DNA from 4 places in the Streptomyces sp. NPDC014623 genome. Region 1 is predicted to be linked to each of the others. Evidence: riboswitches for the same ligand, from Rfam matches in the RefSeq annotation. Region 1 holds a riboswitch; each other region holds the start of a gene.
What was found. Region 1 has a riboswitch for cyclic di-AMP ahead of ACF1FZ_RS25550 (C40 family peptidase). Riboswitches for the same ligand answer to the same signal wherever they lie in the genome.

Region 1 (2,189 bases):
GACTGACCGCCCGGGCAGACCTCACACAGGATCAGATCGCCACCGCCGTGGACACGGTCCTCGCGACGTCGCCCCTGCCGGTCAGCTGAACGGCAGGCCGGCCGGTCCTGTTCAGGACCCTGCTGCCGCCTTCGGCGGACGTACTGCTCGCGCTCGTCCGGTTCCCGGCCGTGGCCCTGCTGGTGGACCGTCCGGGCCGGTGGCGGCCGCGTACCGCCCGTGCGGCCGGGGGCGGCAGCGGCACCGCGCTGGGGCCCGAGCCGGTGGTGGGGCCACCGCCTGGTGGGGCCCCCGCCGCACCGAACCAAGCGAAAGGGAGCGTCAGCGGACCCGCCCGTACCAGACGTTGCCGGACCAGATCCTCTCCAGCCGGACCACGGCGCCGGCCTTCGGCGAGTGCCAGATCTTTCCACTGCCGGCATAGATCCCGACGTGGTACACGCTGCGGCCCGCGTGGAAGAAGACCAGGTCGCCGCGTTTCCGCTGCGACCTGGAGATATGGCGGGTCTTGTTGTACTGCTGTTGTGCCGTGCGGGGAAGTTTCCTGCCGGCTTTCTTGAACGAGTAGAGCGTGAGCCCCGAGCAGTCGAACCGATGAGGGCCCGCGGCGCCCCATCGGTAGGGCGCGCCCTTCTTCGAAGCGGCGATCTTGAGCGCTTTCGTCGAATGGGTGGCGGCCTCGGCGTCGTTCACGAAACCAGGCGCCAGCACGGTGGTGCCTACGGCGAACGTCAGGACCGAGGCCGTACCGACCCGGGCGAACAGAGACGGGACATGAACCTGCGCAGTCATGCGCAACCCTTCGTCAGCCGCCTGTGAAGGATGACCTGTCGGGTTCGGGCTGGCGAAGTCGCCCGGCCGCACTGCGGCTTCACCCCGAGGACCGCCCGGATCTCCGGTCGGCCCGTTGCGCTCGGGTCCTCCACTCCTGCCGATCCACTCCTGTCGACCAGGCATCCGGACAGCGGCAGGACTCGGCGTCCGCCCGGACCGCCCCGCCGCGGTGGCGGGGGCTTGTCGTCCCAGGGATCTTTACGCACCTACCGCCGGATTTCCTCACTGAAGCGACGATATGTGAGAGTCATCACTATTGATCCGATCGGGTGGCCGCAGCCGGACCGGAGCCAAGGCGACGGCGACGGACCAGCCGTGTACCAGCGGCGGAACGATGCACGCCGCTCAGTGTCCGTACTCGTTGCGCAAGTTGGGCTGTAGCTCGGGCGGGGGAGCTTCTACGCCGATCGAGCGAGGAAAACTCATCGGCCCGCCGGGCGTGTCGTGAAAGGGTGTCGGAAAGGGGCGGTGGCCCCCGAGTCGGGCCTCGGGAACGCTCAACTCGAGGACGCGGGAGGCACTGAGATCCGTCCGGCCCGGCGCTCCCCGTCCAGCAGCCGCAGCGCCCTGGCAAGGGTTTCCGCGTGGACCTGCGACTCGCCCCGCTCGTGCATCAGGACCAGTGCGTCCCGGAGGGCCGGCGCCCGGGACGCGAGCGCCTGAGCCGCCCGGAGCGCCCCGTACGTGTCACCGCCATGCGCGGGGTTGATGCGGCCGAGCTGGTCGAGCACCTCCAGGTAGCAGTCGACGAACTCGGCCTCGGCGCGGGTCAGCGCGGGGAGGGGCGGGAACCGGGGTGGGAGCATCGGGGGTTCACCTCGCGGTGTGCGGCGGCTGGGACGGCGTACGGTTCTCCACCACGTGGTCCACCAGGCCGAACGCCAGGGCGGCCGGGGCGTCGAGGACGGTGTCCCGCTCGATGCCGGCGCTGATCTCCCGCGTGGAACGGCCCGTGTGACGGGACAGCATGGCCGTGAGCAGTTCGCGCTCGCGCTCCAACTCCCGGGCCTGGAGCTGGAGATCGGAGGGCTGACCCTGCACCGGCTCGTCCAGGGCGGGCTGCTTGATGACTACCCGGGCGCCGGGCAGGGCGTGCCGGCGCCCGGGCGCGCCGGCCGCGAGCAGTACCGCGGCACTGGAACCCGCCTGGCCCAGACAGAAGGTCTCCACCTCGCAGGAGAGGAAGCGCATGGTGTCGTAGATCGCTGTCATGGCGTTGAAGGAGCCGCCGGGCGAATTGATGTAGAGGGAGAGGGGGCGGTCGGGGTCCGCGTGCTCCAGGTGCATGAACTGCGCGATCAGGTCGGTCGCCGCGGTGTCGTCCACGGGCGTGCCGAGGAAGACGATCCGCTCGG
Region 2 (2,189 bases), on a different contig from region 1:
CGCGCCTGCGATCACCGCGGACGACACCGGCCGTGTGGTCATCGTGGACCGTCCCGGAGCGGTGCAGACGCAGCTGCTGATCGGCCGGATCGGCGCCGACCGGCACGACAGCGTGTGGCCCGCCCAGGTTCTCGGTACGTACTGCCTGGGAGGCACCCTCACCTCCCGGCTGGACCGCGTGCTGCGCGAGGAGAAGGGCTACACCTACGGTGTCCGGGCCTTCGGGCAGGTGCTGCGCTCCACCGCGCCCGGTTCCTCGTCCGGGTCGACCGGCGCCGCGATGCTCGCCATCAGCGGCTCCGTCGACACGGAGTCCACCGGTCCCGCGCTCGACGACCTCTGGAAGGTCCTGCGCACCCTGGCGGCCGAGGGGCTCACCGACGCCGAGCGTGAGACCGCAGTGCAGAACCTCGTGGGCGTCGCCCCGCTGAAGTACGAGACGGCGGCCTCCGTCGCCGGCACCCTGGCCGATCAGGTGGAGCAGCACCTCCCTGACGACTACCAGGCCAAGCTGTACGCCCGGCTGGCCGAGACGGGCACGGTCGAGGCGACCGCCGCCGTGGTCAACGCGTTCCCGGTCGACCGGCTGGTCACCGTCCTGGTCGGGGACGCCGCGCAGATCGCCGAGCCCGTGAGGGCGCTCGGGATCGGCGAGGTGTCGGTCGTCAGCGGCTGACGGAAGCGTCCGGAAGAACGGGACAGGACGGGACAGGACAGGACGGGCCCCGGCGCACACATGAGCGCCGAGGCCCGTCGTTTTGTCCGGTCCGCGGAGAAAGGTCGTATTTCCTCTGTGGGATGTGCGACAAAAGACCTTTTCCGTTTGGAGAGGGAAAGTTGACCGTTCTAGCGTCGGCTCGGCTGTCCGCCGGACGACTGCCGCACCCGCGGCGCCGGACAGCCATCGCCGAGTCCCCGTCAGGCGCGAGCCTGGGGAGCCGGGGACCCATGAAGTCCCTGGGGTGAATCGGACTCCTGCACCTCACCGGAGGCTCAGGGGCCCGTAGGAGACCTTCCTGCTCCGAACCCGTCAGCTAACCCGGTAGGCGAGAAGGAAGGAAAGGACCAGCCCCTCCATGGCGTTCATCCGTGCCACCGGGAAGCACCGTGCCCCGAGCCGCCTGGCGCGCAAGGGTGTCAAGGCCGCCGGCATCGCGGCCCTGGCCACCACCGGCGTCATCGGCGCCACGGCCACCCCGGCCCTCGCGGCGGACTCCGAGGCCGTCGGCACCGGTCTCGCGCAGACCGTCGCACTCGACACCACCCTCGCCGCGCAGATCGACGCCCAGGCCGAGGCGCAGCGGCACCAGGCCGAGCTCGCCGCGAAGGCCGAGGCCGAAGCGGAAGCCAGGGCGAGGGCGAAGGCCGAGGCCGAGCGCAAGGCCGAGGCCCGCGCCGAGGAGGTCCGCGAGGAGAAGGCCCGCGCCGCCCGCGCGGCCGAGCGGGCCCGGCTGAACTCCTTCCATCTCCCGGTGGCGGGTTCGCACGTGACCACCGGTTACCGGTCCGGTGGCGCGCTCTGGTCCTCCGGCAGCCACTCCGGCGTGGACTTCCAGGCGGCGTCCGGCACCTCCGTCGTCGCGGTCGGCGCCGGCACGGTCGTCGAAGCGGGCTGGGGCGGTGCGTACGGCAACAACATCGTCCTCCGGATGAAGGACGGCACGTACACCCAGTACGGCCACCTCTCCTCGATCGGTGTCTCCGTCGGCCAGAGCGTCGGCCCGGGCGAGCAGATCGGCCTGTCCGGCTCGACCGGTAACTCCACCGGGCCGCACCTGCACTTCGAGGCCCGGACCACCCCCGAGTACGGCTCGGACATGGACCCCGTCTCCTATCTGCGCGCCCACGGCGTCCAGGTCTGACCCGCGCCGCACGACGACGCTCCGGCGAAGGCCCCGGCATCAGCCGGGGTCTTCGCCGTGTCTGAGCAAGACGTGCGCCGAAGCCCCCCGCGGAAGTGCTCCCCGGCCAAAAGATATCCATGGTTCACGCCCCGCCATCGGAAATTCCCGCCGATTGCAATAGAGTCGCGGAACAGGCGTCGATCGGCCGCGTTCCGCGGGGATTAAGGCGGAGGTTCGGACATGCGCATTCCCGCGCATTCGGTATGCACGGCAATCCGTGACGACATCGTCTGCGGGGTCTTCGAACGCGGCAGCCGCCTCACCGAAGAGGTGCTCGCGCGTCGC
Region 3 (2,189 bases), on a different contig from region 1:
CTTCTCGACGCCGACCGCGAGCAGTGAGACCGCGATCGACAGGCCGGCCCGGTCCTTGCCCGCCGCACAGTGCATCAGCGCCGGCACGCTGTCCTCGGCCAGCGCGTGCAGCACGCGGCTGTGTTCGGCGGTGCGGTCCTTGATGATCGAGCGGTACGAGGCGACCATCCGCTCCGTCCCCCTGCCGTCGGCCAGGATCGAGCGCAGTTGCTGGATGTTCCCGTCACGCACCAGCCGCCAGAACTCCGCGCCGTCGGCGGGATCGGAGAGGGGGATGCTGACGTTCCGGACACCGGGAAGCTCGATGTCGAGGCCGTCGAGCTTGTGGTCGGCGGCATTGCGGAAGTCGAAGATCGTGTGCAGCCCGAGTCCGGCGAGGAAGGCGGCGTCGGCCTCGGTGGCGTGGGCGAGGTGACCGCTGCGGTAGAGGCGCCCGTACCGCACGGTGCGGCCGTCCACGGTCGGAAGTCCGCCGACGTCACGGAAGTTGCGGACGCCGGTCAGGTCGACGTCCGTCGGCTCGGGGCGGGCCGGCGGGACCTCTGGCAACTGCGTCACAAGGGCTCCTGGAGTGTCAGGCGTCGGCGCCGCTCGCCGACGGGGCACGCCCGCGACGATACGACATGGCTGCATCGGGCAACCGTCTTGGCCGCCCGGTGCGGGCCTCACCGGAGATGACGGTCGCCGCATGTCCGTATTGGTGCTTTTTTGTGAACATGCCCTACTTATTCAGTAGATGGGTCGAGGCAGGTGAGCGGGATCATATCTGTGACGGTGCGTGGTGAAGGTGCCGACGACTATTCCGGACGCCGAGCGGAAAGCCAAGATCCGTAATCCACGGAGTGTGACGGGAATTCCGTACCGGAAATGAAGAGCGGATTCCGGTCCGTGATCCGCGGCTTGTCCGTGGCGTCCCGGCTCGCTTACGGTCACGGTCAATCCGGACGGAACGCCTAATCCTGCCGCCGCCCGGAATCCGCACCGACTCACGTGTGGCAGGAGCGGGGGAACCAGGTAGGCCGCCGGCCGGAGGGATCCGGTACGGCTAGGGGTCAAGCCGCACGCACCGCGCGGCCGGGCATCTCCAGTCCGAACCCGACAGCTCACCTCGCAGGCGCCGGAGAGGAAACCCCCCATGCCCGCAAAAGGCAAGCACCGTCGTACGAAGACCGGCCCGATCTCCCGAGGCGTCCTCGCCGCAGGGACCGGCGGCGCCGTTCTCGCCCTCCCGCTGATCGGCGCCACCGGCGCCCACGCCGCCGAGCAGGCCGCTCCGGCTGCCAAGTCCGCCGCCGCGCACAGCACCCTCAGCTCCGCGGCCGCGGCGAAGGGTGCCCCGAAGACCTACTCCGTGGTCTCCGGCGACTACCTCTCGAAGATCGCTGCCGACAAGAAGGTCAAGGGCGGCTGGCAGAAGCTGTACCAGGACAACCGTGAGGTCGTCGGCGAGGACCCGGGCCTGATCCTCCCGGGCATGAAGCTGACCCTCGGCGCCAAGGTGTCCGGCTCCGCGGAGAAGGCCTCCGAGGCCGTCCCCTCGACGGCGGGGAAGGCGGCCCCGGCCGAGAAGGCCGCCGCCCCGGCAGCTCCGGCCGAGAAGGCGGCCGCGGCGACCACCGACGCCGGTGCGTCGGAGAGCGGCAGCTCCGGTTACGCCGCTCCGGTCGAGGGCGCCGGTGTCACCACCCAGTACCGCGCCTCCGGCGCCAGCTGGTCCAGCGGTTACCACACCGGTGCCGACTTCCAGGCGGCCTCCGGCACCAGCGTCAGGTCCATCGGCCCGGGCACGGTGGTCTCCGCGGGCTGGAGCGGCTCGTACGGCAACGAGGTCGTCATCCAGCACAGCGACGGCATGTACTCCCAGTACGCGCACCTGTCCTCGCTCGGGGTGTCGGCCGGCCAGGCCGTCACGGGTGGCCAGCAGATCGGCCTCTCCGGCTCCACCGGCAACTCCACCGGTCCGCACCTCCACTTCGAGGTCCGGACCGGCCCGGGCTACGGCTCGGACGTCGACCCGATCGCCTACCTGCGTTCGCACGGAGTCTCCGTCTGAGGCACACCACCCGAAGGCGGGCGAGAGGGGCGGTGCGCGGCGGCGCACCGCCCCTCTCCTTGTTCCGGCTTTACCAAAAACTGACCGGGTGGTCTTTCTCACCACCCGTCAACCCCTTATTACGGTCGCGTAGGTC
Region 4 (2,189 bases), on a different contig from region 1:
GGGATCCGGCCGCCGCGACGCCCCCTGGCGGGGCCTGACGGACGGGACCGCTCCGGCACGGAGGCCACGACCCGCGCGGCTTCCCGCGCCCGGTGCCGTGGTCCGGCCGGTGGTGACCCCTCACGTCCGGTCTCCGCGATTCCTCGTGCCCGGCCCGCGCGCCTCTCGCGCGCCGACGGCCCGCGCCTCGCCCCCGGCGTCCTGCGGAGCCCTCACCGCCGTTCCCGGCCGCCTCCCGCTCCGTTCAGTGCGGCTTCCAGTGGAGCTTGCCGCCCCCCACCCATCGGACGGCGGCAGGGTCGTCGAGGTCATGGACCGGGACACCGGCCGCCGCGGCGGCGATCAGCACGTCCGTCATGGCGGTCGCGCTTCCGATCACCTCTCCGTCGATCTCCACGATGCGGAAGGGCGGATCCCCGGGCTGCACGGGCAGGACGGTGATCCGGGGGGCCGAGGGGTACGGACTTTCAGTCATAAGCGGATCGGTTCCACGCAAACACTCACGATATGCCCGCATCTGGGATTCATGGTCCATATGCCCGTTTTGAGGGATTTTATTTAGGAAGTCCCCTCATTCACAAAAGGTCATTTCGTGCGACCTGGCCCCCTTCACGCGGGAGCAAAACGCCCTAATCGGACTCAGTGACCAGGGTCACCTTCGGGCTCCCCGACGCGGGGGAGCGGCAGTCGGTTCCCTTCTGTGCCAAGAGAAGTGGGGAGTGCGGTGTGGGGTGGATTACATGAATTCCCGTGAATCGATCTTGCGAATGAATTGTGATCACCGCGCCGGGCTTGTTCCTTTCCCTATTCCTCGCCTACGGTCACCATCACTCCGGACGGAACGCCGAATCCTGCCGCCGCCCGGTGACCCGACTACTTCTCGTACGGCAGGAGCGGGGGACCCAGGTAAGCGCCGATCCGGTTTCCGGGGCGGCTCGGGGTGAAGTCGCATTCCTGTGCGGCCGGGCATCTCCAGCCCGAACCCGACAGCTCACTTCGCAGGCGACGGAGAGGAATTCAGCATGCTCGAAAACGGTAAGCGCCGTCGTTCCAGGACCAGTTCGCTCACCCGCGGCATCATCGCCGTGAGCGCGGGTGGAGCCGCCCTGGCCCTCCCCGTGCTCGGTGCGACGAGCGCCTTTGCGGCCCCGGCCCAGCCGGCCGTCGTCGAAAAGGCGACGACGTCGACTGCCGTGTCCGGCAAGGGAATCGCCGCGCAGAAGTCCGAGTCCGCCACGCATTCCGTGATCTTGGGCGACACTCTCGCCAAGATCGCGCGTGAGTATTCGGTGGCCGGTGGCTGGAAGGCTCTGTACGAGGGCAATCAGAAGGTTATCGGCGGAAACCCCGACCTGATTCACCCCGGCCTGAAGCTGGTTATCGGAACCGGCGCCGATGACAAGTCGGCGGACAAGGCCGAAAAGGCCGAACCCAAGGCCTCTGCCGCGTCCGGCCGCGCCGAGGAAGGCGCTGACCGCGCCGACCGCTCGGAGCGCACGAGCACCTCCGTCGCCGCTGAGGGCGCGCCCGCCGTCGAAGCCGTCCCCGCAGCCGAAGCCGTTCCCGCCGCCGAGCCGGCCGCGTACACGGACGACCTCGACGGCTGGATCAAGGAGTCGCTGGCCGTCATGGCCGAGCACGGCATCCCCGGCAGCTACGAGGGCATCCACCGCAACATCATCCGCGAATCCGGGGGCAATCCCCAGGCCATCAACAACTGGGACTCGAACGCCGCTGCGGGCATCCCCTCCAAGGGGCTGCTGCAGGTCATCGACCCGACCTTCGAGGCCTACCACGTGCCCGGCACGTCGACGGACAGCTACGACCCGGTCGCCAACATCACGGCCGCGTGCAACTACGCCGCGGACAGGTACGGCTCGATCGACAACGTGTTCGGCGCCTACTGAGTCCTCGCGGAGGCGGGACCGCCGGCGCGCGGATGTGCGACGGAGGAACAGGACTGACGGGTGGTACGGGTTCCGCCGAACCCGTACCACCCGTCGTCCGTGTCCGGCCTCCTTCGTCCCCGGAGGCCGCCCCGGCGCGGCGCCACGACGGCCGGTGTCCCGGCGACAGGCCCGGCGGAACCCGGGTGACTGGTCTCGCACAGGTTCGTCGTCCATACTGCCCGCCGTGGAGCAGCGTATAGATTCAAACACCAAGACCGAGTTCGCCGCGGGGACAGACCC

Region 2: it holds a riboswitch for cyclic di-AMP, as region 1 does, so the genes downstream of both, ACF1FZ_RS19460 (M23 family metallopeptidase) here and ACF1FZ_RS25550 (C40 family peptidase) in region 1, are expected to answer to the same signal.
Region 3: it holds a riboswitch for cyclic di-AMP, as region 1 does, so the genes downstream of both, ACF1FZ_RS20405 (peptidoglycan DD-metalloendopeptidase family protein) here and ACF1FZ_RS25550 (C40 family peptidase) in region 1, are expected to answer to the same signal.
Region 4: it holds a riboswitch for cyclic di-AMP, as region 1 does, so the genes downstream of both, ACF1FZ_RS28995 (transglycosylase SLT domain-containing protein) here and ACF1FZ_RS25550 (C40 family peptidase) in region 1, are expected to answer to the same signal.

The regions. Positions count from the first base shown of each region.
Region 1 covers NZ_JBIBZU010000017.1:98,419-100,607, forward strand. The annotation lists gene ACF1FZ_RS25540 (8-amino-7-oxononanoate synthase) at 1-89, shown strand, start outside; partial or broken gene ACF1FZ_RS25545 (LysE family translocator) at 96-275, shown strand; gene ACF1FZ_RS25550 (C40 family peptidase) at 322-792, opposite strand; cyclic di-AMP (ydaO/yuaA leader) riboswitch at 796-966, opposite strand; gene ACF1FZ_RS25555 (hypothetical protein) at 1,332-1,640, opposite strand; gene ACF1FZ_RS25560 (ATP-dependent Clp protease proteolytic subunit) at 1,648-2,189, opposite strand, start outside.
Region 2 covers NZ_JBIBZU010000011.1:157,843-160,031, reverse strand. The annotation lists gene ACF1FZ_RS19465 (M16 family metallopeptidase) at 1-676, shown strand, start outside; cyclic di-AMP (ydaO/yuaA leader) riboswitch at 896-1,064, shown strand; gene ACF1FZ_RS19460 (M23 family metallopeptidase) at 1,077-1,862, shown strand; gene ACF1FZ_RS19455 (GntR family transcriptional regulator) at 2,085-2,189, shown strand, end outside.
Region 3 covers NZ_JBIBZU010000012.1:109,229-111,417, forward strand. The annotation lists gene ACF1FZ_RS20400 (tyrosine-protein phosphatase) at 1-558, opposite strand, end outside; cyclic di-AMP (ydaO/yuaA leader) riboswitch at 970-1,130, shown strand; gene ACF1FZ_RS20405 (peptidoglycan DD-metalloendopeptidase family protein) at 1,136-2,053, shown strand.
Region 4 covers NZ_JBIBZU010000022.1:90,688-92,876, reverse strand. The annotation lists gene ACF1FZ_RS29005 (hypothetical protein) at 1-38, shown strand, start outside; gene ACF1FZ_RS29000 (hypothetical protein) at 245-475, opposite strand; cyclic di-AMP (ydaO/yuaA leader) riboswitch at 833-1,018, shown strand; gene ACF1FZ_RS28995 (transglycosylase SLT domain-containing protein) at 1,023-1,907, shown strand; gene ACF1FZ_RS28990 (hypothetical protein) at 2,134-2,189, shown strand, end outside.